DNA from 3 places in the Sorangium sp. So ce1504 genome. Region 1 is predicted to be linked to each of the others. Evidence: riboswitches for the same ligand, from Rfam matches in the RefSeq annotation. Region 1 holds a riboswitch; each other region holds the start of a gene.
What was found. A riboswitch is a leader RNA that binds a small molecule or an ion and turns the genes downstream of it on or off. The one in region 1 is predicted to bind cobalamin.
Positions count from the first base shown of each region.

Region 2: another riboswitch for cobalamin. It lies ahead of WMF39_RS21510 (TonB-dependent receptor domain-containing protein); the one in region 1 lies ahead of WMF39_RS01355 (energy-coupling factor ABC transporter permease).
Region 3: another riboswitch for cobalamin. It lies ahead of WMF39_RS05035 (TonB-dependent receptor); the one in region 1 lies ahead of WMF39_RS01355 (energy-coupling factor ABC transporter permease).

Region 1 is NZ_CP150365.1:336,454-346,198, reverse strand. Features, by position in the region: gene WMF39_RS01360 (enoyl-CoA hydratase/isomerase family protein) at 1-598, shown strand, start outside; cobalamin riboswitch at 1,743-1,950, shown strand; gene WMF39_RS01355 (energy-coupling factor ABC transporter permease) at 2,049-2,762, shown strand; gene WMF39_RS01350 (hypothetical protein) at 2,759-3,100, shown strand; gene WMF39_RS01345 (CbiQ family ECF transporter T component) at 3,090-3,839, shown strand; gene WMF39_RS01340 (energy-coupling factor ABC transporter ATP-binding protein) at 3,836-4,657, shown strand; gene WMF39_RS01335 (CbiX/SirB N-terminal domain-containing protein) at 4,633-5,820, shown strand; gene WMF39_RS01330 (TetR/AcrR family transcriptional regulator) at 5,967-6,677, shown strand; gene WMF39_RS01325 (ABC transporter ATP-binding protein) at 6,674-7,411, shown strand; gene WMF39_RS01320 (hypothetical protein) at 7,408-8,175, shown strand; gene WMF39_RS01315 (hypothetical protein) at 8,172-8,978, shown strand; gene WMF39_RS01310 (DUF3209 family protein) at 9,112-9,486, shown strand; gene WMF39_RS01305 (FAD-dependent oxidoreductase) at 9,556-9,745, shown strand, end outside.
Region 2 is NZ_CP150365.1:5,721,428-5,731,172, forward strand. Features, by position in the region: gene WMF39_RS21510 (TonB-dependent receptor domain-containing protein) at 1-1,775, opposite strand, end outside; cobalamin riboswitch at 1,983-2,208, opposite strand; gene dhbC (isochorismate synthase DhbC) at 2,451-3,713, shown strand; gene WMF39_RS21520 ((2,3-dihydroxybenzoyl)adenylate synthase) at 3,710-5,380, shown strand; gene WMF39_RS21525 (isochorismatase family protein) at 5,476-6,468, shown strand; gene WMF39_RS21530 (siderophore-interacting protein) at 6,515-7,360, shown strand; gene WMF39_RS21535 (2,3-dihydro-2,3-dihydroxybenzoate dehydrogenase) at 7,373-8,149, shown strand; gene WMF39_RS21540 (PepSY domain-containing protein) at 8,205-9,101, opposite strand; gene WMF39_RS21545 (hypothetical protein) at 9,200-9,745, opposite strand, start outside.
Region 3 is NZ_CP150365.1:1,341,707-1,351,451, reverse strand. Features, by position in the region: gene WMF39_RS05045 (hybrid sensor histidine kinase/response regulator) at 1-1,767, opposite strand, end outside; gene WMF39_RS05040 (hypothetical protein) at 2,226-2,720, shown strand; gene WMF39_RS05035 (TonB-dependent receptor) at 2,734-4,935, opposite strand; cobalamin riboswitch at 5,174-5,381, opposite strand; gene typA (translational GTPase TypA) at 5,532-7,418, shown strand; gene WMF39_RS05025 (hypothetical protein) at 7,498-7,992, shown strand; gene WMF39_RS05020 (LysR family transcriptional regulator) at 7,980-8,918, opposite strand; gene WMF39_RS05015 (haloacid dehalogenase type II) at 9,127-9,745, shown strand, end outside.

The sequences.
Region 1 (9,745 bases):
CGTCGCCGGCGCCGACATCGCGGAGATGGCGACCATGAACAGCATCGCCGCGAAGCGGTTCGCCGACGCAGGCCACCGGCTCGCCGAGCTCATCGAGACTGCCCCCTTCCCCGTGATCGCCGCCGTCAACGGCTTCGCGCTGGGCGGCGGCTGCGAGCTCGCCCTCGCCTGCGACTTCATCTACGCCGCCGAAGGCGCCAAACTCGGCCAGCCCGAGGTGAACCTGGGCGTCATCCCGGGGTTCGGCGGGACCCAGCGGCTGCTTCGACGGGTCGGGCCCGGACGCGCGCGCGAGCTCGTCTATTCAGGTGACATGATCACCGCCCAGCAGGCGCTGTCGATCGGGCTCGTCAACGCCGTCTTCCCAGCGACCGAGCTCCTCGCGCGCGCCCACGAGACCGCCCTCAAGATCGCCTCGCGCGGCCCGCTCGCCGTCGCCGCCGCCAAGCGCGTCCTCCTGCGCGGCGAGAGCCTCGACCTCGCCGCCGCCAACGAGCTGGAAGCCCAGGCATTCGCGGCGCTCTTCGGCAGCGAAGATCAACAGGTCGGAATGAAAGCGTTCCTGGCGAAATCGCAGGCCACGTTCACCGGAAAGTGACACCTCGGAAGACGCGAACCGCGCGCTCGAGGGCAAAAAAAAATACCGCGCATCACGCTGGAGGGGGGCCCAGAATGACCGCGGCAGGGAAACCGCGCCGGAGTCTTGAACGTCCGCCACGGTGCAGAAGAAAGACCGCATGCGCTCCGGGCTGGGGGGTCCGCGCCGGTGCGCATGCGGTAGTCAGATTGTGGCATCCGCAGGCGCATTGTCGATAACAAAGTGCAACGCGTGCACGCCGAGCGAGCAGAGCGCTCCGGGCGCGAAGGCAGCCAGGCGGGCGCGCGACCCACACACACCCGATCTGCGGGGATTCACGTTCGAGCCGGGCATACCCCTCCACCAGAGACAGCGCCCAGCGCAGCGTTCGTCTCGCATTCCGAGACGAGCGAACACGAAATCCCTCATCTCTTCAATAAGAGAGGCCACGAGGCAGCAGGCCGTACACCGGACACCTGCTCCCGAGTAAAGAGCCAGGACGAACAAAGCACACTGCGGAAGGAACGCGCCGGCTCCTGTATTCAAGCGCACGAGAGGCCCTCGTGCGGGCCCAAACCGAGACGGGGGCTGCGCCCGCGCGGCGACAAAGTAAACAGGTTTTATCTAAGGGGGACATAATTCAAGACGTGTGCTCGACGACTCTTCGCGTGATGCGTCTGGGTCAATTTCTCGGCCTCGCCCATCGCACATGACAGGGCCTCGATCGCTCGTCGGCGCCCATGCCTGCTCGATGGGGGGCGCCGACAGGCGCGCGACGCGCCTCGGCAGCGGTGGCCTCGTGCGCCTCGGCAGCGCCCCCAGAGGGCGGGGTGTCCACCAGCGCAGGCATCACCGCCGCACCGATGCCGCGGACGAGGGCGCTCGCGGCGGGCCGGACCGCGCACGGCGGAAGCTCGCGCCCCCGGGTCGACGCACCCGGGTTCGCCTGGGCCGCGCCCCCGGGTACGCGCCCGGCTCGCGCGATCGCGCCGCCAGGATACGCGGCCGACGCGCGGGGCAGCGCGCGAGGCGGAGCTGGCCCGCGCTCGACGGGGAGCTCGTCTGACATGCCATGCCGCACGCAGCGCCCGCTGAGCACCCTCCTCCACGATCGGGGCGCGACGTCCTTGACGCCGGGCACGAAACGGGATTACCGAGCACCGGCCTGACAATCCATTCCTCGGGTGCCCTCCGGGGCATAACAGGGAAGCCGGTGCAAAACCGGCGCGGTCCCGCCACCGTGAGTGGGGAGCTGCCTCCGAAGACCACTGGGCCCCATTGGAAGAGGCCTGGGAAGGTGGACGCAGCGCTGGGAGCTCGATCAGCTCCCTGAACCCATGAGCCGGGAGACCTACCCGAGCCTCCCACGAGGTGCAGCTTGCGCACGTCTTCGTGGCGTTCGGGTGCGGACTTCACCCGGAGCGCCGAAATCGGTCTTCACGGCCGCGCACTGTCGATCGCAGCCGTGTCCCTGGGGACGCTCCTCGCGCCCCGGCCCGCGGCCGCGATGCACCTCGCGGAAGGCGTCCTGCCGCTCGGCTGGTGCGCCTTCTGGAACGCGCTCGCCCTGCCCTTCGTCGCGATCGCCCTCCACCTGCTCCGGCGCCGCACCGAGCAGGACGCCTTCTACAAGCCGTTCGTCGGCCTCATCGCGGCCGCCGTCTTCGCGATCTCGTGCATGCCCGTGCCGGTGCCGACCGCCGGGACCTGCTCCCACCCGTGCGGCACAGGGCTCGCGGCGGTGCTCATCGGCCCCTGGATGACCGTGCTCGTCACCGTGGTGGCGCTCCTTATCCAGGCCCTCTTCCTCGCGCACGGCGGCCTCACCACGCTCGGCGCCGACGTCGCGTCGATGGGCATCGCGGGCGCCTTCACCGGATATTTCGCCTTCCATGTCGCGCGGCGCTGCGGCGCGAACCTCTGGGTCGCGGGCTTCCTCGCGGGCGTGACGTCGGACTGGGCAACCTACGCCACCACGGCGCTCGCGCTCGCGCTCGGGCTCTCGGGCGAGGGATCGGTGACGTCCATGTTCACGGGCGTCGCCCTCGCCTTCGTCCCCACCCAGCTCCCGCTCGGCCTGCTCGAGGGCGTCATGACCGCGGGGGCGCTCGCCTTCCTGCGCGCCCGGCGGCCCGACATCCTGGACCGGCTCCAGGTCGTCCGGCTCGCCCCGGGGGTGTCGTGACGCGGCGGCTCGGACAGCGCCCGCTGTCAGCGCCGCTCGCGCGGCGAGCGTGCGCGGCAGCGCTCCAGCTCGCCGGTTCATTCTGGCTCGCCGCCTGCGGCAACGCGTCCTGGGACGGCGTCGACGAGGCCGTGGTGCGCCGCGTCGCCGAGGACGCAGGGCGCCACGACACGGGGCCGCTGTTCGCGGGCCTCGAGGGCGACCTCCTGCTGTTCGCGTTCCTCTGGGCCGGGCTCCTCGCCGGCTTCGCCCTCGGCTATTTCTCGCGCGTGCTCTTCGTCGAGCGCGCGGGCGCGCCGGCGGGCAAGGCCGTCGGCGAAGGCCTCCGTGCGGACTGACCCGCCCGCGCGGCTCCGCGACGTGGACGCCCGGCTCCGCCTCGGGGCCGCCGTGGCGGCGTGCTGCGTCGCCGCGGGCGCGCGCTCGCCCGTCACGCCCGCCGCGCTGCTCCTCCTCGCGTGCGCGGCCCTCCGCCTCCAGGGCACGCCGGCGCGCGCCGTCCTCGGCGCCGCCGCGCCCGCCGCGTGGATCGGAGCGGTCGCGGCGGCGCTCGCGCTCGCGCTCACGCCGGGGACGCCGCTCCTCCCCGGCGCGCCGTTCCCGGCCGACGCGATCACGGCCGAGGGGGCCCGCCGCGCCGTGGCCATCGGCGCGCGCGTCCTCGCGGCGGCCGCGGTGCTCCGGTGGCTCGCCGGCGCCGCCGCGCCCGCCGAGCTCGAGGCGGCGCTCGCCGGGCTCGGCGTCCCCGCGGCCCTTGTCGAGCTGCTCGCGCTGACGCGGCGCTTCGCCGGCGTGCTCCAGCGCGCGGCCGACAGCGCGTGGAGCGCCGCCGCGCTCCGCGGTGGGTTCACACGCCCCGGCGCTGCGGCGCGCTCGGCCGGCGCCGTCGCGGGCGTCGTGGCGCTCCGGACGCTGGAGCGCTCCGAGAGCGCCGCGCTCGCGATGCAGCTCCGCGGCTACCAGGGGAAGCTCCCCGTCGCCGACCGAAGGACGAGCGCGCCCGCCGCGAACGTCGCGTTCGCCGCCGCCGCCCTCGCGGCCCTCGGGCTCAGCGTCGCCGCGGGAGAGGCCGGATGATCGCGCTGCGCGCCCCCCGGCTCGGCTACCGGCGCGGCGAGCCCGTGCTGCGCGACGTGCGCCTCGACGTCGCCGAGGGCGAGTCCGTCGCGGTGCTCGGCGGCAACGGCGCCGGCAAGACCGCGCTGCTCCGGACGCTCGTCGGGCTCCTCCCGGCGCCCGGCGGCGGCGTCGAGATCGCGGGCCGCCGCGTGGCCTCGCCCTCGGACGCCGTCGCCGCGGGCGCCGCGCTCGTGCTCCAGGACCCGGACGACCAGCTGCTCGGCGCGACGCTCCTCGACGACGTCCTGTTCGGCCCGCGAAACCTCGGCCTGCCCGCGCCCGAGGCGCGCCGCCGCGCCGAGGCGGCGCTCGCCGCCGTGCAGATCGCCCACCTCGCCGATCGGGCCATCGAGGCGCTGAGCTTCGGCGAGCGCAAGCGCGCGTGCATCGCCGGGATGCTGGCGATGCGGCCGCGGGTGCTGCTGCTCGACGAGCCGACCGCGGGGCTCGACCCGGAGGGCGAGCTCGCCCTGTGCCAGACGCTGCGCGCGCTCTCCGAGCAGCAGGGGACCACGCTGGTCACCGCGACACACGCGGTGGATCTCGTGCCGCTCTTCGCCTCGCGCGCGGTCTTGCTGGGCGACGGTCAGGTCCTCGCGGACGGGCCGCCGCGGGAGGTGTTCGCGCGGGGGGAGCTCCTCGCGCGGGCGCGGGTGCGGCGGCCGTGGGTCGCCGAGCTCTGGACCCGGATGAGCCCTGTGCCGCCGCGGGGCGGCGCGGGGCTCCCGCTCACCCTGGAGGAGGCGCTCGCGTGCATGACGACGGTCTCCTGCTGATCGGCCACGGCAGCCGCGACGCCGCGTCGAACGCCGAGTTCGAGGCGATCGTGGCCGATTACGCCGCGGCGCGGCCCGAGATCGCCGTGCAGCACGGCTACATCGAGCTCGCGACGCCGCACCTCGCCGACGCGCTCGCGGCGCTCGCGGCGCGGGCGTCGCGGGTGGCGGTCGTGCCGCTCTTCCTGTTCGCGGCGGGGCACGTGAAGAACGACATCCCCCTCGCTCTCGAGCGGGCGCGGGCCGCGCACCCGGGCGTGCGCTTCTCGGCGGCGCGGCCGCTCGGCGTGCACCCGGCGCTCGCGGAGATCGCGTTCGAGCGCGCCGCGACCGCGCTGCCGGCCGACCCGGCCGCGCGGGCCCGGTCGGCGCTCGTCATCGTGGGGCGCGGGTCGAGCGACCCCGACGCGAACGGCGATTTCTGCAAGACGGCGCGCCTCATCGGCGAGGGCCGCGGGCTCCAGCTCGTCGAGCCGACCTTCATCGGCGTCACCCGGCCCTCGGTCGAGGAGACGCTGGAGCGGGTCGCGCGGCACCGACCGGAGCGCGTCGTGGTGGTCCCCTACTTCCTCTTCGCCGGGCGGCTCATGACGAAGCTCGCCGAGCAGGTCGACCGCTTCTCGTCGACATACCCGTGGATCCGGGCGTCGCTCGCGCCGCACCTCGGCCGGTCGAGCGCGCTCGAGGGCCTGATCGACGAGCGCGCGCGCCAGGCGTTCGCCGGTGAAGCGCCGCTCCCCTGCGACACGTGCATGTACCGCACCGCGCTGCCGGGGCTCGCCCGGGAGGTCGGCGGGCTCAAGGCGATGCTCTACAGCGTGCGCCACACGCTCACGCACACGCAGGCGTCGAACCACCCGCACGCCCACCGCTCGCTGCGCAAGCACGTGCTCGTCTGCGGGAACGCCGACTGCGTGGACCGCGGCAGCCTGGCGCTGCTCGAGTCGGTGCGCCGCCTCGTGAAGCAGGCGGGCCAGCAGCAGCAGATCCGCGTGACGAGGACGTCGTGCATGGGGCGCTGCGGCGAGGGGCCGACGGTCGCCGTCTACCCCGACGGGGTCTGGTACCGCGGCGTCCGCGAGGAGGACGCGAAGGACCTCGTCGAGGAGCACCTGCTCGGCGACCGGCTGGTGGCCCGGCTCGTCGACGACATCATGCAGTGAGGCGCGGCGCCGGGCGCCGCCCTCGAGCGTGAATCGCCGACGCGCGGAGCCTCCCCCGCAGCCCGCGCGCCATCTCGGCCGTCGTGGCCCTGCCCACGTCCCGCGCCAGGGCCGCCCCGGTTGACTCATATGTCCGATTCAGTCATATGAGTTCTGTGCCCGTCCGCCGCCCCGACAGACCCCGCGACCCTGCGCGGCGCACCAGGATCCTCGACGCCGCCAAGCGCCACTTCGTCGAGCGCGGCTTCAAGGGCACCAACCTCGACGCCGTCGCCGCCGAGGCCGGCTGCGCAAAGGGCGCCCTCTACCTCGAGTTCGCCGACAAGGAGTCCCTCCTGCGCGAGGTGGTGGAGCAAGCGTTCGCCACGATCCGCGCGCGCTTCGCCGCCGAGGTGCTCGGCCTGGAATCCCCGCTCGATCGCCTCGTCGCGACCCTCCGCTTCGCTTACCGACAGCAGGCGGCCGAGCCGCTCTTCGGCAAGCTCCTCCGCGAGGATCCCGACCTCCGCGCGCTCCGCCCGCTCGACGACGCCGCGAGCGCCGCCGCCGCGAAGGCGCAGATCGCCCAGATCAACGGCTGGGTCGACGAGGGCATCGCGCGCGGCGAGATCCGGCCCGACGTCGATCGCGACGCGATCCCCTTCGTCCTCGGCGTGCTGCGCTTCGCGCCCCAGCACCTCGGGCTGATCACGTCGTTCTGCGCCTTCGCCGGCGAGCGCACGCTCGACGCGATCGCCGACATCTTTCGCGCCGGCCTGGCCGCGCGTCCTGCAGCGACCCGCACGGAGACGACCTCCACGACGGCGATTCCCATGGAGCAGCGCGCGACCGCGTCGCGCGCAAGGAGCAAGCGATGAACCAGGCGATCGAGGTGAACGCGCTCGGCAAGCGCTTCGCGAAGGTCACGGCCGTCGACGGCGTGAGCTTCAGCGTCGCGGCCGGCGAGATCTTCGGCTTCATGGGGCACAACGGCGCCGGCAAGACCACGACGCTGCGTATGCTCCTCGGCCTGACCCGGCCCACCGCGGGCACCGCGCGCGTGCTCGGGCGCGACGTCGTCCACGAGACGCTCGAGGTCCGGCGGAACGCGGGTTACCTGCCCGCGTCGTATTCGCTGCCCCCCGACATGACGGCGCGCGGCTTCCTCCACTACATCGCCGCGATGTTCGCGCTGCCCGGCGACGTCGCGGCCGCGCGCGCCGGCGCCCTCCTGCGCCGCTTCGGGCTCGAGCGCGAGGCGGACCGCCCCCTGCGCGGCTTCTCCACCGGCATGGCCCAGAAGGTCGGCATCGCCCAGGCGCTGATCAACGAGCCCGCGGTGCTCCTGCTCGACGAGCCGACCTCGGGCCTCGATCCCCTCGGCCGCCACGAGCTCCTCGAGGTGCTCCGCGCGCTCGCGCGCGAGCGCGGCGTCACCATCGTGTTCTCGTCGCACATCCTCTCCGACGTCGAGGCCCTCTGCCGGCGCGTCGCGGTGATGCACCGCTCGCGCCTCGTCGCCTGCGACGAGGTCGAGCGCCTCAAGGACGCGCACGGGGCGCGCACCATGGACGATCTCTACCTCGCGCTCGTGCGCAGGGAGGCCGCGTGATCCGCCTCCTCTGGCTCGACTACCTCACGACGCTCCGCGAGCGGAAGACCTGGCTCTGCGTCGCGATGCTCGTCTACGCGCTGGTCGCGATCCCGGTCGTGCTCGCGCGGCCGCCCGATCACGTGCGCGCCGCGATCGCCGCGTGGTTCGGCGACGCCGCGCCGTTCCAGGTCTTCATGTACGTGTGGATCGACCTGACGATGAACAAGGTGATCGCGTTCATCCCCGTGGTGCTCGCCAGCGGCGTCGTGCTCCGCGAGCGCGACACCGGCGTGCTGCCGCTCCTCGCCAGCAAGCCGCTCTCGATCCCTCGCTACTTCGTGCTCCGCGCGCTCAGCGCGTGCGCGGTGATGGTGACCCTGCACGTCGCGACCCAGCTCGCCGGCGCCGCCTACTTCACGGCGCGCGTCCCCGGCTTCCGCCCCGGCCCCTTCCTCGGCGCGATGTCGCTCCACGCCTTCGCGGCGCTCTTCGCGACCGCGCTCTGCGCCGCGATCGCCGCGTGGGTGAGGCACCGCGGCGCCTCGGCGCTGATCGGGTTCGCCACGCTCGGGGGCCTCGTGGGCCTCTCGCTCATCGGCTTCTATCAGCCCGCCTGGCGGAGCCTCTCCCTCGCGAACCCGATCGCCCTCGGCGCGCTCGGCCTCGGGAGCCTCGACCACCTCGGCCCCGCCGTGCTCGGCCCCCCGATGCTCGCGCTCGCCGCGCTCACCGCCCTCACCATCGCGGTCGGCGCCGCGGGCGTCCGGAGGATGGAAGCATGACCTCGACGACCGCCCCCGCCGCGGGCTCGCTCCGCGGCTACTTCGCGCTCGAGGCGCGCCGCGCCCCGCGCCGCACCTCGCTCGTCGCGGCGGCCGCCGGCGTGCTCGTGGTGCTCGGCAGCCACGCGCTGATCGTGCGCCTGCCGGCGCAGGTCATCCGCTTCCTCGAGCAGGCGTTCGCGATCGAGGGGATGGCCGCCGTGCTCCTCATCAACGATCTCCTCGCCGCCTATTTCGTCGCGTACTTCGTCGCCCTGGCGGGCGTCGTCGACGCGACGGTCACGGCGCGAGAGGAGCATCGCCTCGAGCTCCTGCTCGCCAAGCCGATCCGCGCCCGGGTCTTCCTCGCCGCGCGCACGGCGCCCTCGCTGCTCGCCGGCGCCGGGGCGGGCGTGGTGGTCGCGGCCTCTACAGCGCTCGCCGTGGCGCCGCACATCGGCGCGAGCGACATGATCAGCGCGGCGGGCGCGCTCGGCGCCGGCCTCTTCCTCGTCGCGCTCTCGATCGCGCTGCTCTCGGCGCTCCTGCCGCTCCTGGTGCGGATGCGGGACGGCTTCCTCGCGCTCCTGGTCGCGTCGGGCGCCTGGATCGCGCCGCTGATGCCCACGGCGGCGTTCATCTACCGGCCCGACGCGTTCGAGGCGCACGCGGGGCTCAGGGAGGCGACGGTGCTCGCGTCGCTGCTCTGGAGCGACGCCACCTCGGCCTGGCTCGGCCCGGTCGCGCTGGCGATCGCCATCCCGCTCGCCCTGCTCTCCATCGCCGCCTCGGGCGTGCTCCTCGAGCGCACCGACGCGCTCTGAGCCCGGCGTGCGCCGCGGGGGTCGGGCGCGCCTCGCTCGCTCTCACGCGGCGGCGCGCGCGTCTCTTCTCCCCGCCTTCGTCTTTCCGCCCTCTCTCCTAGCTGGTACGAGGGCCCGATAGAAGGGAACCGATATGGCCTGTCACGAGATCGCCGCGCTCCGCCTTGGGCTCATGAACATCCTGGGCATCGATGATCCCGCCGAGCGCACGCACGAGCTCGCCGAGCTCGGCGCCGCGGCCGCCGAGCCCGGGCCCGTCTCGGCGATGCTGCGCGCCGGGGACCTGAAGAGCCTCTCGCGCCTCTTCGAGGGGTCGCTCGTGGAGCTCCAGGAGAAGGTCGCGAAGACCCCCGCCGGCGACCCGAAGCTGCCTTATCTGCGCTCGCTCCTCATCCTCACGAAGCAGGTCGAGCTCGACCTGCGCGCCCAGGTCGACGGGCTCGGCCGGCTCTACCGGGAGCTCGAGGAGATGCACGACTTCGTGCACGAGATCTACCCGGCCGAGTGAAGCGCGCGCCGCTCACCGGAGCGACCATGGGGCGCGTGATTGCGACCGCGCGGAGACAGGAGCGACGTCATGGCAACACAAGGCAACCCGAAGATCAGGATCGCCCACGCAACGCCGCTCGGCGACGCCGCCCGGCTGCTCCGGCTCGAGCGCGTCGACGGCGCCGAGGTCGGCTTCGCCGGCGGGCAGTACGTGATCATCAACACCGGCGTCACCCTGCCCGGCGGCAGGCTCGCGAAGCGCGCCTACTCGATGCTCT
Region 2 (9,745 bases), 5.4 Mb from region 1:
GGGCGCTTCCACTCGGCGTGCAGGCGCGGCGCGACGACGAGGCGCGAGCGGAACGGGAGGAGGTCGTTCCTCGTCGTCCGCCCCGGCGTCGTGTCCCGCGGATCGAGCAGCGTCGCCGCGATCTCGGCGCGGAGGAACCGGGTCACCTCGACCCCGGCCAAGAGCTCCGCGCCCACGACGCGGGCGCGGCCGACGTTGTACGGGTTCACGTAGCCCTGGCCGGAGCGCTCGTACGCGACGAGCCCGGAGACCGCGCTCCCGAACGCGAACACGTCGATGAAGGCGCCGCGCAGCACGGCGCCGCGCCCGGTCTGCGCCCGGATCCCGGCCTCGATCGTGGCGCCCGACTCCGGCGCGAGCTCCGCGTTGCCGTGGACGACGCCGGAGACGCCGTACACCTCGCCGAGCGTCGGGACGCGGACGTAGCGGCCCACGGTCGCGAGGAGCCGGAGCCGGTCGCTCCCCGCCTCCACGCCGACCCGCCCGGTCGGGACGAGCACGTCGCAAGGGCGCTCGCGGTCCGCCCCGGTGGCGTGGCACTCCCCGCTCGCGAGGGCGTGCAGCGCGAGCCCCTCGCCGAGGCGCGCCTCCGCGCTGACGGCGCCGCGCGCGAACGAGCGCCGCGCCCGCGCGAGCGGTACGTCGTCCGGCGCGCGCGAGATGCCCTCGCGCGCGACCGAGAGCACGGGCCGCACCCGGAGCCGGTCGGCGAAGGAGAGCGTCGCCCCGAGCGTCTGCTCCAGGCGGCGGCCGGCGAGGCGGAGCTCCGGCGTGAGCAGCGCGAGCTCGAAGAGGGGATCATGGACCTCCGACCGCGCCTCGATGAACGAGGTGCGCGCCTCGAGCGTGTGCTGCGCCTCTCCGCCGAACGGCACCCGCGCCGCGACGGACGTCAGCGCGCGCCGCGACTCCCCCCGCGCCTCGCGGGACGGCAGGAGCGCGAGCCTCGGCACGCCCTGCTCGCGGCCGGTGCCGTTCGCGATCACGTCGACGATCGCGCCGCCCCCGAGCTCGACGCGCGCGAGCGCCCAGGCGTCGATCGTGCGCACGTCGGCGTTCTGCCGGCGTTCCAGGGTGTCGTCGCTCTCGTCGAAGAGCGTCCCGCCATCGTTGACGAACGCGTAGCGGTTCTCCGCGGCCTCCGCGCTCACCCCGACGATCGCGCTCACCGGGCCCGCGCTGGCGCCGGCGAACGCCCACCCGCGCCGCGCGCCGAGCGAGCCCGCCATGGCGCCCGCGCCGGCCGTCGTCCGGGAAGGCCGCCGCGGCTCGAAGAAGATCGCGCCGCCGGGGCCGAGGCGGTCGGCCTCGATGGGCGCGTGGCCGCGGTAGATCTCGATGCGCTCGATGAGCCAGAGGGGCACGAGGGAGAGATCCGCCGTCCCCACGACGTCGTCGTTCAGGCGGACGCCGGCGAGGTACACCGGCGTCTGCGTGGCGGTCGCTCCCCGGAGGGCCGCGGTCGCCGGCCCGCCGAAGCCGCCCGACTCGATGATGAGGACGCCCGGCTGCGTGCGGAGCACGTCCGCCGCCCCGAGCCCCGCGCCGGTGAGGCGCTCGCGGCCCAGCACCGACCCTGCGACGGACCTGTCCTTGGGCGGCGCGGGCGCGCGCATGTGATCCCCCTCGACGCGCACCTCCAGCGGGTCTGTCCCCGGCGGAGCGGCAGCCCGACCGCCCTCCTGCTCGGCCTCCGGCCTGCGCGGATCGTCGGCGCGGGCGGCCGGCAGGGCCGCCACGGCGCTGCAGGCGGCGAGCCAGAGCCAGCACGCCACGCCGGCGCTCCGGCGCCGACGCGACCGACGATCAGAGGAATCAACCATTCACGCGCCGCCTGCCCGCGTCGACCCAGCGCTGCTCCGGGTGAGCTGAGAGCCGAAGCGAGGAGGCTGCGTGACGGGCCACGGCACCGCGCGCGAGCGAGGTGGTCGAGAGCCTGCGCGCCTTCCCCTCGAAGGCTCAGGTCAGCGCGCGCCAGAGCACCGGCGCGCGCACCTTCGGCAGGTCTTCGGACTCACGGGCGCTGCGGCCGTCGCCGGTCGCTCTCCTACACATCACCGCTTCCCAGGCTGCTCTGGTGCGTGCCCAGTGCTTCTTGGTGATGGTCGTTCCCGTTCACCGCTGCGGGGGCAGTCCCGGATTCTCACCGGGTTCCCTTTTCAGCTCGCCAGGGATCGCCGGACGAGCACCGATGGCGGGGCGACTCGTCGCACCCGTCACGCAGGATGTCAACGCAGAAGCGAAGGCCCGGAGCGCCGCGTCCACCGGCCCACCGGCGACGCACACCCGAGACAGAACCGGGAGTCCCTTGACAGTCTTGCACGCGCGTGCCATGACTTACTTGAAACTGATTTTCTTTATCAGTTATCAGAAACGAGCGGCCCGAGACCTGACGTCCAGCGCCCGATGATCCGAGCCCACGTGGCTCTCGACGCCCATCGGAGCTGAATGTGACGAGTTCCATCTCGATACCGGCCTCTGTCGCGCTGCCCGCGGTGAATGCAGGGCAGCTGTTGAAGCAATACACCCCTGAGTCGGCGTTCTTCTTCGCGTCGCCGACACGCACCCTCCTCGCGCAGGGCGTACACGACATGATCCTCGAGCCGAACGGCGCGGATCAGGGCGATCGCCTCGCGGACCGCGTCACGAGGGTGCTCGCGGCGGCGTCGAGGGCCGGCCAGGGCTTGCCCATGGTGGTCGGCGCGGTGCCGTTCAACAGCACATCGCCGGCGCACCTCATCGTGCCGAGGGCGATCCAGAGCGCGGGCCCGCTCAACCACACGTCGGAATCGCCGCGGTCGCACCTGCCGATCACCGTCCAGGAGCTGCGCCAGGTCCCCGAGCCCCGCGACTACGTGCGTGGCGTCGAGACGGCGGTGGGCCTGATGCGGTCCGAGGCGCTGAGCAAGGTGGTCCTCTCCAGGATGCTGGAGATGGTCCTGCGAGAGCCGGTCGATCTCCGCCTCGTCCTCCAGCGCCTCTCGCAGCAGAACCGGAACGGCTACACGTTCGCCGCCAACCTCTCGGATCCGACCGCGGGGCTCTCCAGCGCGGAGCGCGGCGTCCCGACCTCGCGCGCGCGGACGCTCATCGGCGCGAGCCCGGAGCTGCTCCTGTCCCGCTCCGGGCTCCGGGTGATCGCCAACCCGCTCGCCGGCTCCGCGGTCCGCAGCCCGGACCCCGACGAGGACCGCCGGCGGGCGATCGCCCTGCTCGCGTCCGAGAAAGACCGGCACGAGCACGCGATCGTCGTCGACGCCGTCGCCGCCGCGCTCCGGCCGTTCTGCCGGCGCCTGAGCGTCCCCGACGAGCCTTCGCTCACGCAGACCCCGACGCTGTGGCACCTGTCGAGCCGGCTCACGGGGGAGCTGCGCGATCTCTCGATCTCCTCGATGAAGCTGGCCACCGCGCTGCACCCGACCCCCGCCGTGTGCGGATACCCCACGGACCGCGCCCGCGACGCCATCGAGGCGATCGAACGGTTCGATCGCGGGTTCTTCACGGGGCTCGTGGGCTGGTCCGACGCGAGCGGCGACGGCGAGTGGGCGGTCGTCATCCGCTGCGCCGACGTCGCCGGCCGGGCGCTCCGCCTCTATGCCGGGGCCGGGATCGTCATCGGTTCGAACGGCGAGCACGAGCTCGCCGAGACCACCGCCAAGCTCGGGACCATGCTGAACGCGCTCGGCCTCAACCAGGCGCCGGAGAGGGCATGAGCGCTCCGGAGGAGAGCCGGCAGGCGCCCGCGCAGGCGCAACCGCAGGCGCTCGACGGCTGGACTCCGTGGCCGGCCGAGATGGCCGATCTCTACCGGCGCGCCGGCTACTGGCGCGGCGAGACCTTCGGGCGCCTTCTCCGCGAGCGGGCCGCGCGGCACCCGGATCGGATCGCGCTCGTCAGCGGCGATCGCGGGCTGAGCTACGGTGAGCTCGATCGGCGCGCCGATCGCCTCGCCGCGGGCCTGCTGCACCTCGGGCTCCGGCCGGGGGATCGCGTCGTCGTCCAGCTCCCGAACATCGCGGAGTTCTTCGAGGTCTGCTTCGCGCTGTTCCGGCTCGGGGCGCTCCCCGTGCTGGCCCTGCCCGCGCACCGGCGCGCCGAGATCGCGTATTTCTGCGAGCACACCGAGGCGGTCGCCTACGTCATCGCCGACCGGGACGGCGGGTTCGATTACCGCGCGCTGGCGAGCCAGATCCGGCGCGACGTCAGGACCTTGCGGCACGTGCTCGTGGCCGGCGATCCGGGCGAGCACACCGCGCTCTCCGGCCTGGACCGGGAGCCCGTCGAGCTCCCGGAGCCCGCCGCGGCGGACGTCGCCTTCTTCCAGCTGTCCGGCGGGAGCACCGGCGTACCGAAGCTCATCCCGCGGACGCACGACGACTACCTCTACAGCGTGCGGGCCAGCGCGGAGATCTGCGGGCTCGACGAGGGCAGCGTTTACCTCGCCGTCCTCCCCGTCGCGCACAACTTCACGCTCAGCTCGCCCGGGAGCCTGGGCGTGCTCCACGCCGGCGGCCGCGTGGTGCTCTGCCGCCGGCCCAGCCCGGACGAGGCGTTTCCGTGGATCGAGCGGGAGCGGGTCACGCTGACGGCGCTCGTGCCGCCGCTGGCCTCGGTCTGGCTGGAGTCGGCCCGGACGGCGCGGCACGACCTGTCGAGCTTGAAGGTGCTCCAGGTGGGCGGCGCCAGGCTCCCCGCGGAGGTCGCGCGCCGCGTGGGGCCGACCCTGGGCTGCAAGGTGCAGCAGGTGTTCGGGATGGCGGAGGGGCTCGTCAACTACACCCGCCTCGAGGACCCCGACGCGATCGCGCTCGAGACGCAGGGGCGGCCCATCTCGCCCCACGACGAGGTCCGCGTCGTGGACGACGACGACCGCGACGTCGAGCCCGGACAGGTCGGTCACCTGCTCACGCGAGGGCCCTACACGATCCGCGGGTATTACAGGGCCGACGCGCACAACGAGAAGGCGTTCACGCGCGACGGCTTCTACCGCACGGGCGATCTCGTGCGGCGGACCCGAGAGGGCTACCTCGTCGTGGAGGGCCGCGCCAAGGATCAGATCAACCGCGGCGGCGAGAAGATCGCGGCCGAGGAGGTCGAGAACCACGTCCTCGCCCACCCGGCGGTGCGCGACGCGGCGCTCGTCGCCATGCCGGACTCGCACCTCGGCGAGCGATCGTGCGCGTTCCTCGTGGCCCGCGGGCAGCCGCCGCCAGCGAGGGAGATCAACGCCTTCCTGCGCGAGCGCGGCGTCGCCCAGTTCAAGGTGCCCGATCGCATCGAGTGGCTCGACGCCCTCCCGACGACGAGCGTCGGCAAGGTGGACAAGAAGGCGCTCCGCCGGTGGATCGCCGACAGGCTCGCGCAGGGCGCGCGCGCCTGAGAGGACAGCGCGGGCCCAGGCGGCGCAGCGACGCCCGCGGCCCGTTCCATCGACAGGAGCGCTGCGACCAGAAGAGAGAGAAGAGAGGAACGACCATGGCCATCCCCCGCATCCAGACCTATCGCATGCCACGAGCCGAGGAGCTCCCGGAGAGCCGGGCGTCATGGCGGCCGGACCCGGGGCGCTCCGTCCTCTTGATCCACGATATGCAGGAGTATTTCCTCGGCTTCTACGACGCGAGCGCGTCCCCGATGGTCGAGCTGATCGCCAATGCCCGCCTGCTCCGGGAGCGGTGCGCGGCGAGCGGGATCCCGGTCGTCTACACGAAGCAGCCCGCCGAGCAGACGAGGGCCCAGCGCGGCTTGCTGACGGATCTCTGGGGGCCCGGGCTGACGCAGCAGCCCGACAAACACGAGATCGTGCGCGAGCTCGCGCCGGGAAGCGCCGACACCGTCCTCACCAAGTGGCGGTACAGCGCCTTCCAGCGCACGGAGCTCCTGGATCTCTTGCGCCGCTGGGGCCGCGATCAGCTGATCGTGTGCGGCGTGTACGCGCACATCGGGTGCCTGCTGACCGCGTGCGAGGCGTTCATGAACGACGTCCAGCCGTTCCTCTTGACCGACGGGACCGCCGATTTCTCCCGGCAGCAGCACGACATGGCCATCGCCTACGTCGCGCAGCGGTGCGGCGTCGCGCTGCCGACGAGCGACGTCCTGGCCGCGCTCGCGCCCCGCGAGCGGACGAGCACCCCGCAGCGCGACGCGCCGGCGCCGGCGCAGCTCGGGGCGACGCAGGACCGGACGCCGTGGGTCGAGCGCCTGCGCGGCGACGTCGCCGAGGTCCTCGACCAGCTCCCCTCGGCGATCTCCGATCGCGATGGCATCCTCGATCTGGGGCTCGACTCGATACGGCTCATGACGCTCGTCGAGCAGTGGCGCGCCGCGGGGATCGACGTCGCGTTCGTGGACCTCGCCGAGCTGCCGACGCTCGGGCACTGGTGGGAGCTCCTGTCGACCCGGCTGCCGCGTGAAGCGAGGCCAGCGCCCCGGCACCGCGCGGAAGCGCCCCTCCAGGAAGCCGCCCGCTGACCGGCCGAGCTTGCCCCACGACGGCTTCCCCATGGCACAGGTCACCATGAATCGAGTCGCGACATCCCCACCCAGGACGGTGGCGCGCACCCCGCCGCGCCTCCTCGAGGTGCTGCGCACGACCGCGATCTCCCCCCGCATGCGGCGAATCACGCTGGGCGGCGAGGCGATCGCGGGGTTCCCCGCGCGCTCCGGCGGCGCGCACATCAAGGTCTTCTTCCCGCGCGGCGACCAGGCGGCGCCGGAGCTGCCCACGCTGGGCCCGGACGGCCCCGTCTGGCCTCCGATGCCGCGGCGGCCGATCACGCGCACGTACTCGGTGCGCAGGTACGACGCGCAGGCCGGCGAGCTGGACGTGGATTTCGTCCTGCACGGGGACGACGGCCCCGCGTCGCGGTGGGCCCACCGCGCCAGGCCGGGCGATCGCATCGGCATCGCCGGGCCGGGGGGCCCCGATCCGATGCTCGGCCCCGCGGACTGGTACCTCCTGGCCGGCGACCTCTCCGCGCTGCCGGCCATCGGCGCGCTGCTCGAGGCCCTGCCGAAGGCGGTGCGCGGCCACGCCATCGTCGCGGTCCCCGACGCGGCGGACGTGCAGGAGATCGATCGCCCGCCGCACGTCGCGCTGACCTGGATCTACCTGCAGGGCGAGCACGCCCCGGGCCCCCGGCTCGAGGCGGCCGTCCGCGCCCTGGGGTGGCCAGCGGGCCGCGTCTTCGCCTGGGTCGCGGGCGAGTCGTCGTCCGTCGTCGCGATCCGCGATCACCTGCTCGACGAGCGCGGGCTCGGGCGCGAGGCGCTGTACGCGATCCCCTACTGGAAGGCCAGCCAGTCCGAGGAGGCGTACCACGCGGAGCGGCACCGGATCATGGACGGGCTCGACAGGGCCTGACGGGAGCGATCGATGGAGTTCAAGCACAAGGCGGCGCTCGTCACCGGCGCGGCCCAGGGGATCGGCGAGGCCGTCGCCCGGAGGCTCGCCGCGCGGGGCGCCGCAGTGGCGGCGGTGGACGCGAACCGGGAGCGCCTGGGCGCCGTCGTCGCCGGTCTCCAGGCGAGCGGCCATCGCGCCGCGGCGTTCGCGGTGGACGTGGCCGACGGCGAGGCGGTCGACGGCGCGGTGGCGCGGATCGAGCGCGAGCTCGGCCCCCTCGAGATGCTGGTCAACGTGGCCGGCGTGCTGCGCGTGGGCGGCGCCCTCTCGCTGAGCGACGACGACTGGGAGCGCACGTTCGCTGTCAACACCCGGGGGGTGTTCAACGTGAGCCGGGCGGTGGCGCGCCGCATGGTGCCGCGCCGATCGGGGTCGATCGTGACGGTCGGGTCCAACGCCGCGCGCACGCCGCGGATGAACATGGGCGCTTACGCGGCCTCGAAGGCCGCCGCGGCCCAGTGGACGAAGTGCCTCGGTCTGGAGCTCGCGCAGCACGACATCCGGTGCAACGTGGTGTCCCCTGGCTCGACGGACACGCCGATGCAGCGCGCGCTCTGGGCGGATGATCGCGGCGCTCAGGCGGTCATCGCCGGCGCTCCAGAGGCGTTCCGGCTGGGCATCCCGCTGCGCCGGATCGCCACGACGGACGACGTCGCCAGCGCGGTGCTGTTCCTGCTCTCGGACGAGGCGCGGCACATCACGATGCACGACCTCTGCGTCGACGGCGGCGCCACGCTGGGCGCCTGAGCCCGGCCCGGCGGGAGCGCCGATGTCCGCGAGCGCGGACACCGGCGCGCCGCGCTCACGGGCCTTCCTTGCCCACGTTTCCGAACAGCGCGTCCGACGCCGCGCCGACCATCACCACCGCGGCGAGCGCCACGGCGGCGGCGATCGCGAGGGCGCCGAGGACCCGCGAGGGCTTCATCTGCCACCACATGGCGAGGCCGCTGAGCGCCCACACGACCAGCGTGATCCCGGTGATGTCCGCGAAGAGCGCCCAGAGCCACGCCACGCCGCCGTGCACGGGGAAGTGGTGCGTCTTGTGGAGCGTCTCGAGCACCTCGACGAAGCGAGGCCACCCCCGCGCGCCGGCTGGCCGCCCGTCGAGCCGCCCCGTGCCCAGGTTGTACGTGACGTTCCAGGCGCGGCCGTCCGCGTCCCGCATGCCGAAGCGCAGCTCCGGGCTGATCTTCGGGTGGGCGCGCAGCGGCGCCGCGGCGTCGACGCCGATCTTGGGCAGGAGATCCTTTATCTGCTCCTGCACCGCCGCCATCCTGTGTCCAGGCAGGTCGATCGCGACGCCGGCGAACGGGGGCGCGGGGGCCTCGGGCTCGGGAGGATGGCTGGAGACCGTCGCGCTGCCGTCGTCGAGGCGCAGGATCACCACCTGGCGTCCCCCGTCGGCGCGCGGCGCCGCGAGCAGGGGCCACCCGGAGAACGCGCCCGGGGTCCCCGGATCGAGCGTGTAGCGCGAGGGCGAGCCGGCGTTGAGCTGCTCGACGACCTGGCGCGCGAGCTCGCCGGGAGCCCAGGGCTGGAACCCGGTGAGCGCCGACAGCCGCTCTCCCGAGAGCGGCCGGCTGTCGATGTCTCGCCCGATCTGCGGGTGATTGAACAGCGTGCCGCTGATCCCGAACAGCAGTATCCAGGGGAACAGCAGCAAGCCCAGGTACATGTGCACGCGCCGCACGACCTTCATGATCGCGCCGTAACGCGGCCGCCCGCGGGGGCCCCGTGGCGAACGGGGCCCTCGCGCGGCGTCGTCCCTCATCGCTCCTTCGTGATCGGGCGCGAGCGTCATCGGATCTTCGCGACGGAGAAGGTGAGCCCAGGCGCGCTCACGCCCGCCTCGCCCGGCCCGTCCTCGCCGATCTCGCGGAGCGTCGTCGACTCCTGGCCCTCGAACTCCAGCAGGAAGGTGCGGTCGCCGAGCGCGACGCTCAGGACGCTGCCGCCGCCGGGCGCGGCGTCGAGCACCGTGGCGGTCGGCGTATCGCCGAGGGTCACGCTGGCCCACCGCCACGCCGCGGCGCTCGCCAGCACGCGCGGGTGGGTGTCGTCCGCGATCGCGAAGAGGCTCTCGTCGAGCACGCGCAGGAACGCCTTCCCGTCCGGACCGCCGAAGAGCGAGCCGGCGGCGTCGCCGTCGAACAGCGTGCTCAGCTCGACGTGGAACTCGGGGTCGAACTGCCTCGTCTCGGGGTCGAAGCGCAGCATGCACGGGGCGGCCGCGTTGTCGGGGTTGAGCCGGTGCACCGCCGCGCCGTACGCCTCGGTGGCCACGTAGATCATGCCGTCGGGCCCCTCGACCCCATCGCGCACGTAACCGCAGCGATCGTCGGT
Region 3 (9,745 bases), 1.0 Mb from region 1:
CGCGAACAGCGATAGGCCCGCGAGGCCGGGAGTGCGACGCAGCGCGCGCGCGACGTCAATCCCTGTCATGCCCGGCATGCCGATATCGAGCAGCACGACATCGGGCTGGAGCTGCGCCGCGAGCTCGAGCGCTGAAGGGCCGTCGAACACGGCGTGCACGTCGTTGCCCATGCGCTTGAGCAGCAGCGCCATGCTCTCGGCCGAGTCGTGGTTGTCGTCGACGACGAGGATGCGCAGCTTGCGCCCGGCCTTCGTTGCGGGCGCGCCCACCGTCGGCGGCGCGAGGGGGCGCGTCAGCCGCGGCAATCGCACGATGAACTCGCTGCCGCGGCCGGGCCCCTCGCTGAGCGCCTGGACCGTCCCGCCGTGCAGCTCGACAAGCCGGCGCACGATCGTCAATCCGAGGCCCAGCCCGCCCTCGACGCGATCGAGGCCGCGATCCCCCTGCGTGAACAGATCGAACACCTGCGGCAGCAGCTCGGGCGATATCCCCACGCCGTTGTCGCGGATACGGAGGATCGCGTGCGCGTCGTCCGCCTCCACGGTGACCCGGATCGAGCCGCGCGGCAGCGTGAACTTCGCCGCGTTGTGCAGCAGGTTGCTCACCACCTGCGTGAGCCGCGCCAGGTCGCCCGGGACGATGGCGAGCGGCTCGGCGGGCAGCTGCAGCTCCAGGGTCTGCTCGCGCGCGTCGATCCAGGTCCGGGACGCTTCCGCCGCGCGCGTCACCACGTCGGCGAGGTCGATCCGCTTGGACTCCAGGGCGATCTTGCCGCGCGTGATGCGGCTCACGTCGAGCAGGTCGTCGACGAGCCGCACGAGCTGACCGAGCTGCCGTTCCATCAGGCCGGCTGCCCAGACGACCTGGGCGTTGCCCTGGCCTTCGAGCTTGAGGACGCTTGTCGCGTTGGCGATCGGCGCCAGCGGATTGCGCAGCTCGTGCGCCAGCATCGCCACGAATTCCTCCATCTGGCGCGCGTTGGACTCCATCTGCTCCAGGCGCTTGCGCTCGCTCAGGTCGCGCGTGATCTTGGAGAAGCCGCGCAGCTCGCCGCCCGGGCCACGGATGGCCGTGACGAGGACGCTCGCCCAGAACATCGAGCCGTCCTTGCGCACGCGCCAGCCTTCGTCCTCGAAGCTGCCTTCGCGCCGCGCGGCGGCGAGCACCATCTCTGGCCGGCCGCGCTCGATCGCCTCGGCCGGATAGAAGCGCGAGAAATGCGTGCCGATCACCTCTCGCGCGGAATATCCCTTGATCCGCTCCGCGCCGGCGTTCCACATGGTCACCCTGCCCTCGGGGTCGAGCATGAAGATGGCGTAATCCTTCACGCCTTCGACCAGCGTGCGGAAGCGCTCCTCGCTCTGCCGCAGCGACTCTTCCTGGCGCTTGCGCTCGCTCAGGTCGCGCGTGATCTTGGAGAAGCCGCGCAGCTCGCCGTCGGGGCCGTGGAGGGCCGTGATGATGACGTTCGCCCAGAACATCGAGCCGTCCTTGCGCACGCGCCAGCCTTCGTCCTCGAAGCGGCCCACGCGCCGCGCTTCGGCGAGCTCTGTCTGTGGCCACCTCCGCTCGATCGCCTCGGCCGGATAGAAGCGCGAGAAGTGCGAGCCGATCACCTCTCGCGCGGAGTATCCTTTGATCTGCTCGGCGCCGGCGTTCCACGTGATCACGCGCCCCTCGGTGTCCAGCATGAAGATGGCGTAGTCCTTCACCCCTTCGACCAGCGTGCGGAATTGCAGATCGGCGCCGAGCCCCGTCGGATCCATGCGGCACAGCCTACAGCATGGGTACACGTTTGCCACGCGGCGAGGCTCTCCGTTCCCGTCCTGCTCTCCGCGTCTGCGAGCGGTCATCGTGGCGGCCGGCAGCGGCGAGTGACGAGCACAGCAATTGCCGCGTGGGCCGGCGTCGAGGGCGCCCGCCAGCGGCCGCGCAGGGCCACGGCTACCCGCCGGAGCGGTTCGAGACTGTCAAGACGGACTCATCGATTGTGGCGCCATCGAACGTGGCCAGTGCGAGCCACCCAACCTCGACGGCACCGGTACTGTCTTGCCCATCAGCGCCGAGAGCGCGCGGCGCGGATCCGTTATCGACGCCCGGTGGCTCACGCTCGAGTTGGTGTGCGTGCGTGTCGCGGGGAAAGAGACGCCGGTGTACCCTGGCCGGTGTACCCTGAGGCCGCCGCGAGCATCTCCGCTGCGACCGCTCCAGAACGAGCACGATCATGCATCCTGACCCCTGGCACCTGGTCACCAGACAACCGGACTACGTCCTGACTTCCTGGCACCAGATCTTCTGCGTCATCTGGCGCCGCGAGACGACCGAGGAGGCCGCGCGCCACCTGAGCGACGCGTGCGCGGAGTTCGCGAAGAAGCACCCGCGCGGCATAGGGCTGCTCACCCTCGTCGAGAGCGGGGCGTCGTTGCCGTCGGCGCCCGCGCGCAGGGCGATCGCGAGCTTCCTCGCGGAGGCGAGCGCAACCATCAGGTGCTCAGCGGTCGTCTTCGAGGGCTCGGGGTTCCAGGCGGCGATGGTTCGCAGCGTCGTGACAGGGCTCACGCTCATTGCCCGTCAGCGTTATCCGCACAGGGTATGTGACATCCGGGAAGCCTGGCAGATGTTCGCAGAGCTCCTGCCCCTAGCGACGGGCGCCGCCGTGAGCGAAGCCGCGTTCCGGGCATCGCTCGACGCGCTGCGCGAGGACCTCCGCCGGACATGAGCCGGCGCTGCGCCTACTCCCAGTACAGCGTCGCCCGCCCGATCGCGGTGAACGGCCACCCCGGCGAGTAGTGGATCCCGGTGACCGCGGCCGGCTCGTACTGCAGCCGCGACTCGCTCGCGAACTGGACCTCGCGCCACGTCGTGTCGAAGAGGTTCTGGATGTCCACGGCCACCTCGACGTTCTTCCACCGCAGCCCGGCGTTGGCGTCGACGACCGTGAACCCCTCGGCGGTGAGCGACTCGTCCTCGGTCGCGGGCCGAGCGCCGATCGCCTTGACCCGCAGCGCCGCGAACGGCGTGAACGCGCCGAGCGTCGGGCGGACGCCGACGCCCGCGGTCAGCGTCTGGGTCGGCGCGAGGGCGACCGCGCTCGCGTTGCCGGCGTTCTCGCGGAAGCGCGCGCGGGTGAAGGTCGCGTCCACGTCCGCGAAGAGCCAGCTCCAGAGCCGGTAGCGCCCGCCGATCTCGATCCCGTAGCGCCGCGTCTGCCCCGACGCCTCGGTCGCGCCCGCGTCGCCGCTCCAGACCAGCTCCGAGTCCAGGTCGAGCAGGAACGCGGCCCCGCTCAGCGACAGCCCGCGCAAGGGCGCGACCCGCAGGCCGATCTCGTAGCCCGTCGCGGGCGTGATCAGCGTCGCCGCCCCCTGCCCCAGCACCACGCCCTGCGCGTCGTTCGAGTGGAAGCCCCGCCCGAAGTGGGCGAAGAGATCGACCCCCTCGACGGGCGACACGATCGCCGTGAGCTTCGGGAGCAGCTGCATCTGTCCCCGGGCGCCGCTCGACCTGTTCCCCGCCGCCTCGAGGTCCTCGCCCGGATCGTCCACGTTGACGTCGATCCACTGCGCGCGCGCCCCGAGCACGACGCGGAGCCAGCGCCGGAGCCGGGCGTCCTGCTCGACGTAGACGCCGATCTGGCTCTCATCGACGTGGGTCCTGCTCTTCTCCTCGATCCGCTCGCGCGCCTCGTCGTGGTGGAGGGACTTGTCGATCGCGTCCGCGCGGATCTGCGCGCCGAGCGAGGTCGTGAACCTCGCCCCGCCGATCTCGTATTGCCTGCGGAAGCGGAGATCGGCGCCGCCGACCGTGCGGTCGTCGTTCTGCTCGATCTGGTCGCCGTGGACGGGGTCCTCGCTGAAGAAGGTGAAGTTCGAGTACAGCGTGAAGCGGTAGCGGACGAGGTAGGCCAGCGCGCTCAGATCGGCGTCCCGCCACGCGGTCGAGTACGCGACGGACGCCATGTGCCGCTCGGTCGCCCCGCCCTCGGTCGGATCCACGGCGCCGAAATGGTCGATACACGGCTGTCCGAACGCCGACGGCGGCGGGTTCAACCCGCCCTGCTCGCCCTCGCCGCACACGGCGCGCGCGGGGATCTGGCCGGAGCCGTGCCAGGTCGATCCATACGACATCCAGGTCATCTGGATCTTCCCGGTGTTGTCGAGATCGTGCGTGGCCCGCAGGTACACGTTGAAGCGCTCGAGCCGCTCCGGGCTCAGGAACGGCCCGTCGTTCCGGTAGATCTCCGCCGCGGCCACCGCGCGCCACGCGTCGCCGAGATCCGGCGAGGCGATGACGAGGCCGCGCTGGATACCGTACTGCCCCAGGCTGACCTGCGCGTAGCTCTCCTCGAGCTTCTCGGCGAAGCGCAGGTTGACGGCGCCCGCCGTACCGAAGTCGCCGATGCTCGCGTAATAAGGCCCCTTGTACCCGTCGAGCCCTGTCACGAGCTCCGGGATCATGAAGTAGAGATCGGTGAAGCCGTGCCCGTGGCCGTGGCTGACCATGTTGACGGGCACGCCGTCGACGAAGAAGGCGACGTCGGTCCCATGATCCGCGTCGAATCCGCGGAGGAAGTACTGGTTCGCCTTGCCGCCGCCCGCGTGCTGCACGGCGAAGAGCCCGGGGACCGACTCGAGGATGTCGCCCGGCCGGAGCCTCGGCCGGAGCTCGAGCTCCCGGTGTCCGACGGAGACGCGCGACGCGGCCTCGCTGCCCGGCTTCTCCGCCTGGATCGTGACCTCGATCGCGGCGTCGCCAGCGGGCGCGCCCTCGCCGGTGGGCTCTGCAGCGGCGGCCTCCGGCGGGGCAGCGGGCGACCCGAGGGTGTCGCCCTCGGCGCGCGCGGGCCGCGCGGCGGCCAGCACCATGGATAACGCGGCGAGCAGATGAAATGGATGGCGGTGCCCGTGGCTCGTCGTGACCGTCTCGCGCAGCATTCGTGTCCTCCTTCGCCGCAATCGCGCGGAGCGGCGTCGGGCCGCTCGCGTCGAGCTCCGCGAGGACGAAATGGCTGGCCATCGCACGGTGCGCTGGACCGACCTGTCGCCCCCGCGGGCGACCGGAAGGCGACGCGGGGGGCGGTTCGGTATCCGGGACGTGGCAGAGGCAGAGCTGCACCGGCTCGGACCTCACCGCCTCCCTCGAGGCTCCCAGGTCGAACCGGCGCCGGATGTCTCCCGCCGCCGGGCGCTGGCAGGTCTTCGGGCTCGCGAGCGCTCCGGTCTGACCGGCTCCCTACTGTCCACCGCTTCCCAGCCCTCGTCGGGCCAGTGCTTGGGGTGGAGGTCGTTCTCGCTTACCGCTGCGGGGCAGCCCCGGAGTTTCACCGGGTTCCCTCTTCGGCCCAGGCGAACGCCCGGGCACCAGCACGGCGCGCACCCTATGGCCGTGCGCCTTCGGCTGTCAATCGCTACCGCTCCGCTCGCCCGCTCGACGCGCGCCGCTCTCGCGCCATGCGCGCGCCTCGCGCTCTCCATCCGAGCGCCTCGACGCGGGCCTGCCGTGCAGGCCGAACGTTCGGGCTCTAGCGAGGATGGGCTCGCTCCTCCGTGGGTCGCGTGCTACACGGCCGCCGCCGTATATGCCCCGTAACGATCTCCGCAACATCGCCATCGTCGCCCACGTCGACCACGGGAAGACGACCCTCGTCGATCACATGCTCCGCCAGTCGGGCGCCTTCCGAGAGAACGAGGTCGTGGCCGAGCGCGTCATGGACTCGAACGACCTCGAGCGGGAGCGCGGCATCACCATCCTCGCGAAGAACACGAGCATCCGGTACCGCGGGGTCAAGATCAACATCGTCGACACGCCCGGCCACTCCGACTTCGGCGGCGAGGTCGAGCGCACGCTCATGATGGCCGACGGGGCGCTCCTCCTCGTCGACGCCGCCGAGGGCCCGCTGCCGCAGACGCGCTTCGTGCTCTCGAAGTGCCTCCAGCGCGGCTTCCCGGTCATCGTGGTCATCAACAAGATCGACCGGAGCGACGCGCGCGCCCACGAGGTGCTCTCCGAGGTGTTCGACCTCTTCTGTGACCTCGAGGCGAGCGACGCGCAGATGGACTTCTCGACGCTCTACGCCGTGGCGAAGCTCGGCCAGGCGAAGCGCGAGCTCGAGCACGAGGCGAAGGACCTCGATCCGCTCTTCGAGACCATCCTCGAGCGGGTTCCCGGCCCCTCCGGCGACCCCGACGGTCCGCTCCAGGTCATCGTCTGCAACACGACCCACGACGATTACGTGGGCCGGCTCGCGGTCGGCCGCGTGGTCCGCGGCACCGCCCGGTCGGGCGCCGACGTCGCGCTCCTCGGCGAGGGCGGCCAGTCGCGCGGCTACGTGAAGATGCTCTACGCCTACGAGGGGCTGAAGCGCGTCGCGGTCGAGAGCGCCGTCGCGGGCGAGGTGATCGCGATCGCCGGGCTCGACGCGGTCACGATCGGCGACACGATCACGGATCCGGCGCACCCCGAGGCGCTGCCGCGCATCGTCGTCGAGGAGCCGACGATCAAGATGAAGATCGGCGTCAACACGTCGACCTTCGCCGGCAAGTGCAAGCAGTCGAAGTACCTCACGAGCCGTCACCTGAAGGAGCGGCTCGAGCGCGAGGCGATGAAGAACCTCGCGATCCGGGTGGAGCCGACGGAGGTGCCCGACACGTTCGTGGTGCTCGGCCGCGGCGAGCTCCAGCTGGCGATCCTCGTGGAGACGATGCGGCGCGAGGGGTACGAGATGCAGCTCTCGAACCCCGAGGTGGTGACGCGCGAGATCGACGGCGAGGTGATGGAGCCGCTCGAGCTCGTGGTCGTGGACGTGCCGGACACCTACGTCGGCATCGTGACCGAGCGCCTCAGCTCCCGCCGCGGCCGGATGGTGAAGATGACGAACCCCGGCTTCGGCCGCGCCCGCCTCGAGTTCCGGGTGCCGTCGCGCGGGCTCATCGGCTTCCGCGGCGAGTTCCTGACGGCGACGCGCGGGACGGGCCTGCTCAACACGATGTTCGACGGCTGGGCGCCCTGGGGCGGCCCGATGATGCGCCGCCCGACCGGCGCCATCGTCGCCGATCGCGTCGGCGTGGCGACCCCGTACGCGCTGCACCACCTGCAGCCGCGCGGCATGTTCTTCATCGTCCCCGGCGTCGAGGTCTACGAGGGGATGATCATCGGCGAGCACAACCGGCCGAACGACACCGACGTCAACGTCATCAAGGAGAAGAAGCTGTCGAACGTGCGCAACCACGGCAAGGACGAGAACGTCCTCCTGGCCAGCCCGCGGCTGCTCACGATCGAGACGGCGATGGAGTGGATCGACGGCGACGAGCTCGTCGAGGTCACGCCCGACGCGGTGCGCGTCCGCAAGAAGGTGCTCGCGTGCAACCGCCGGGAGCGCCGCGAGGACGCGATCGAGCAATCGCAGGCGGTGGAGTGAGCGGCATCGGACGCCTGACGCGCGCCCGACGCGCCCGACGCGCGCCCCTGCCGTGCCTGCCGCGCGATAGGATGCCCTGATGAGAACGCCGCTGCTCTTCGCTTTCCTGGCTTCGCTCGTCGCGCTCTCGGGGGCGGGCGCTTGCGGCGGGGCCGTCGTCGTCGACGGGCTCCCCGGGAGCTCCGACGGCGCCGGGGGCGCCGGCGCGGCCCAGAGCTCTCCGTCGGCGAGCTCCGGCGGGCCCTCCATCGAAGAGCAGAGGGCCTCGTGCGATTTCTTCTGCTCGCTCTTCGACGGCGTCACGTGTCCGGAGCTCCGGTGTCGCGCGCGCTGCGCCGACCTGCTCTCCGAGCAGCGCCCCTGCAACGCGCTGACCGCCCCCTTCTTCGACTGCGTGGGCGAGACCGTCGCCTCCGCGGACCGGATCCCCTGCGAGTTCCTCGCGCCGTCGATCACGTCGCTCTTCGATTGCCTGAGCGGGCGCGTTCGAGAGTGCACGACCGATTTCCTGCCCCCGACGTGCGACGCGCAGTTCGAGAAGCTCAGGGCGTGCCAGCGCGATCAGGGCCGGTAGCGGGGGCGCTCGTCGCCTGACGCGCGCGGCCCCGCGCCGGGGTCGAGGGCGCTCCGGAGCGGCCCGAGGGCGTCGGCGACGAACGCGACGAGCGCCTTCACGCGCGGCACCCCGCGCGTATCGCGGTGCACCCCGAGCCACAGCTTGCGCCCCGGCGGCGGCGAGGGCGGCGAGAGCAGGCGGAGGCCGGCGGTCGCGTCGCCCAGGTAGCGCGGCAGGCAGACGAGCCCGACGCCGGCGGCCCCCATCGTCGCCTGGGGCTCGCGGCCGTTGGTGCGCGCGGCGACGCGGGCCTTCGCGGCGACGGCGCGCACCCACGACAGGTCGGCGATCGCCGGAGGCTCGTCGTTCATGGTGACGAGGGTGTGGCCCTCGCACTGCCGGCCCCAGTCCGGCGGGCCGTGCTCGGCGAGGTACGCCTCCGATGCATAGAGCCCGAACCCGATCCGCGCGACCTCGCGCTGGAAGACCTCGTGGTGCTCGAACGCGGCCGGGCGAAGGGCGATGTCCGCTTCCCGCCGCGGCAGGCTCAGCCATCGCGCGTCCGCGATGAGATCGACGGAGATGGCGGAGTGGCGCGCGAGGAACGGGACGAGCAGCGGCCCGAGGACGCGCGTGGCGAGCCACTCGGACGCGGTGACACGGAGGTGGCCTCTCAGGCCTGCGTCGCGTCCGGCGGCGGCGCGCTCGGCCGCGAGCGCGTCCTGCTCCATGCGCTCGGCGTGGCCGAGCACGCTCTCGCCCGCGGCCGAGAGCGAGAACCCCGACGGCGAGCGCTGGAAGAGCCTCGCCCCGAGGCGCCGCTCGAACGCGGCGACGCGCCGCCCCACGGTCGGCTGGGTGACCTTCAGCACGCGCGCGGCGGCGGAGAGGTTGCCGTGCCGCGCGACGGCGAGGAAGTAGCGCAGATCGTCCCAGTCGAGCATGGCTCCGGGGCGCGGGGCGCTGCTGCCGGAGCGCGCTCCGCGCCATGCAAAGGTGCATGGCGAGTCTACGTCGATGGCGGATCCCCGGGCAACGACGGACCGCGCATGCTCTCCCGCGTGCGTTCCCGCACCCGCGGACTCGCGGACTCGCGAACGCGCGGACTCGCAGGTCGCGAGTTTCACGTCGGAGGATCGGAGGGAGGCTGGCATGTTGACGAATCGTCGTGAGTTTCTCCACCGCGTGACCGGCACGGCCGCGGCGGGCTTCCTGGGCTCGGCCCCGGCCGGGACGGCTTCCTGTGCCGCGCAGCACGGGCCGGCGCCGCCGCGGCCGGCGGCGGGATCGAAGATCAAGGCGATCGCCTTCGACGCCTTTCCGATCTTCGATCCGCGGCCGATCGCGGCGCTCGCGGAGGAGCTCTGTCCGGGCAAGGGAGCATCGCTGAGCGAGGCGTGGCGTACCCGTCAATTCGAGTACACGTGGCTGCGGGTCGCGTCCCGCGAGTATGCCGACTTCTGGCAGGTGACTTCGGATGCGCTGGTGTTCGCCGAGCGCGCGCTGGCGCTCGATCTCGGGGAGGAGAAGCGGGCGCGGCTCCTGGGCGCCTACCTCGATCTCCGGGCGTGGCCTGACGTGCTTCCGGCGCTCCGGGCGCTGAGGGGCGCGGGGATCCGGCTCTCGTTCCTGTCGAACTTCACGCGGAGGATGCTCGGGGCCGCCATCGAGAGCTCCGGTCTGGGGGGCCTGTTCGAGAACGTGCTCAGCACGGACGGGGCGAGGACGTACAAGCCGGATCCTCGCGCGTACCGGATGGCGCTCGACGCGT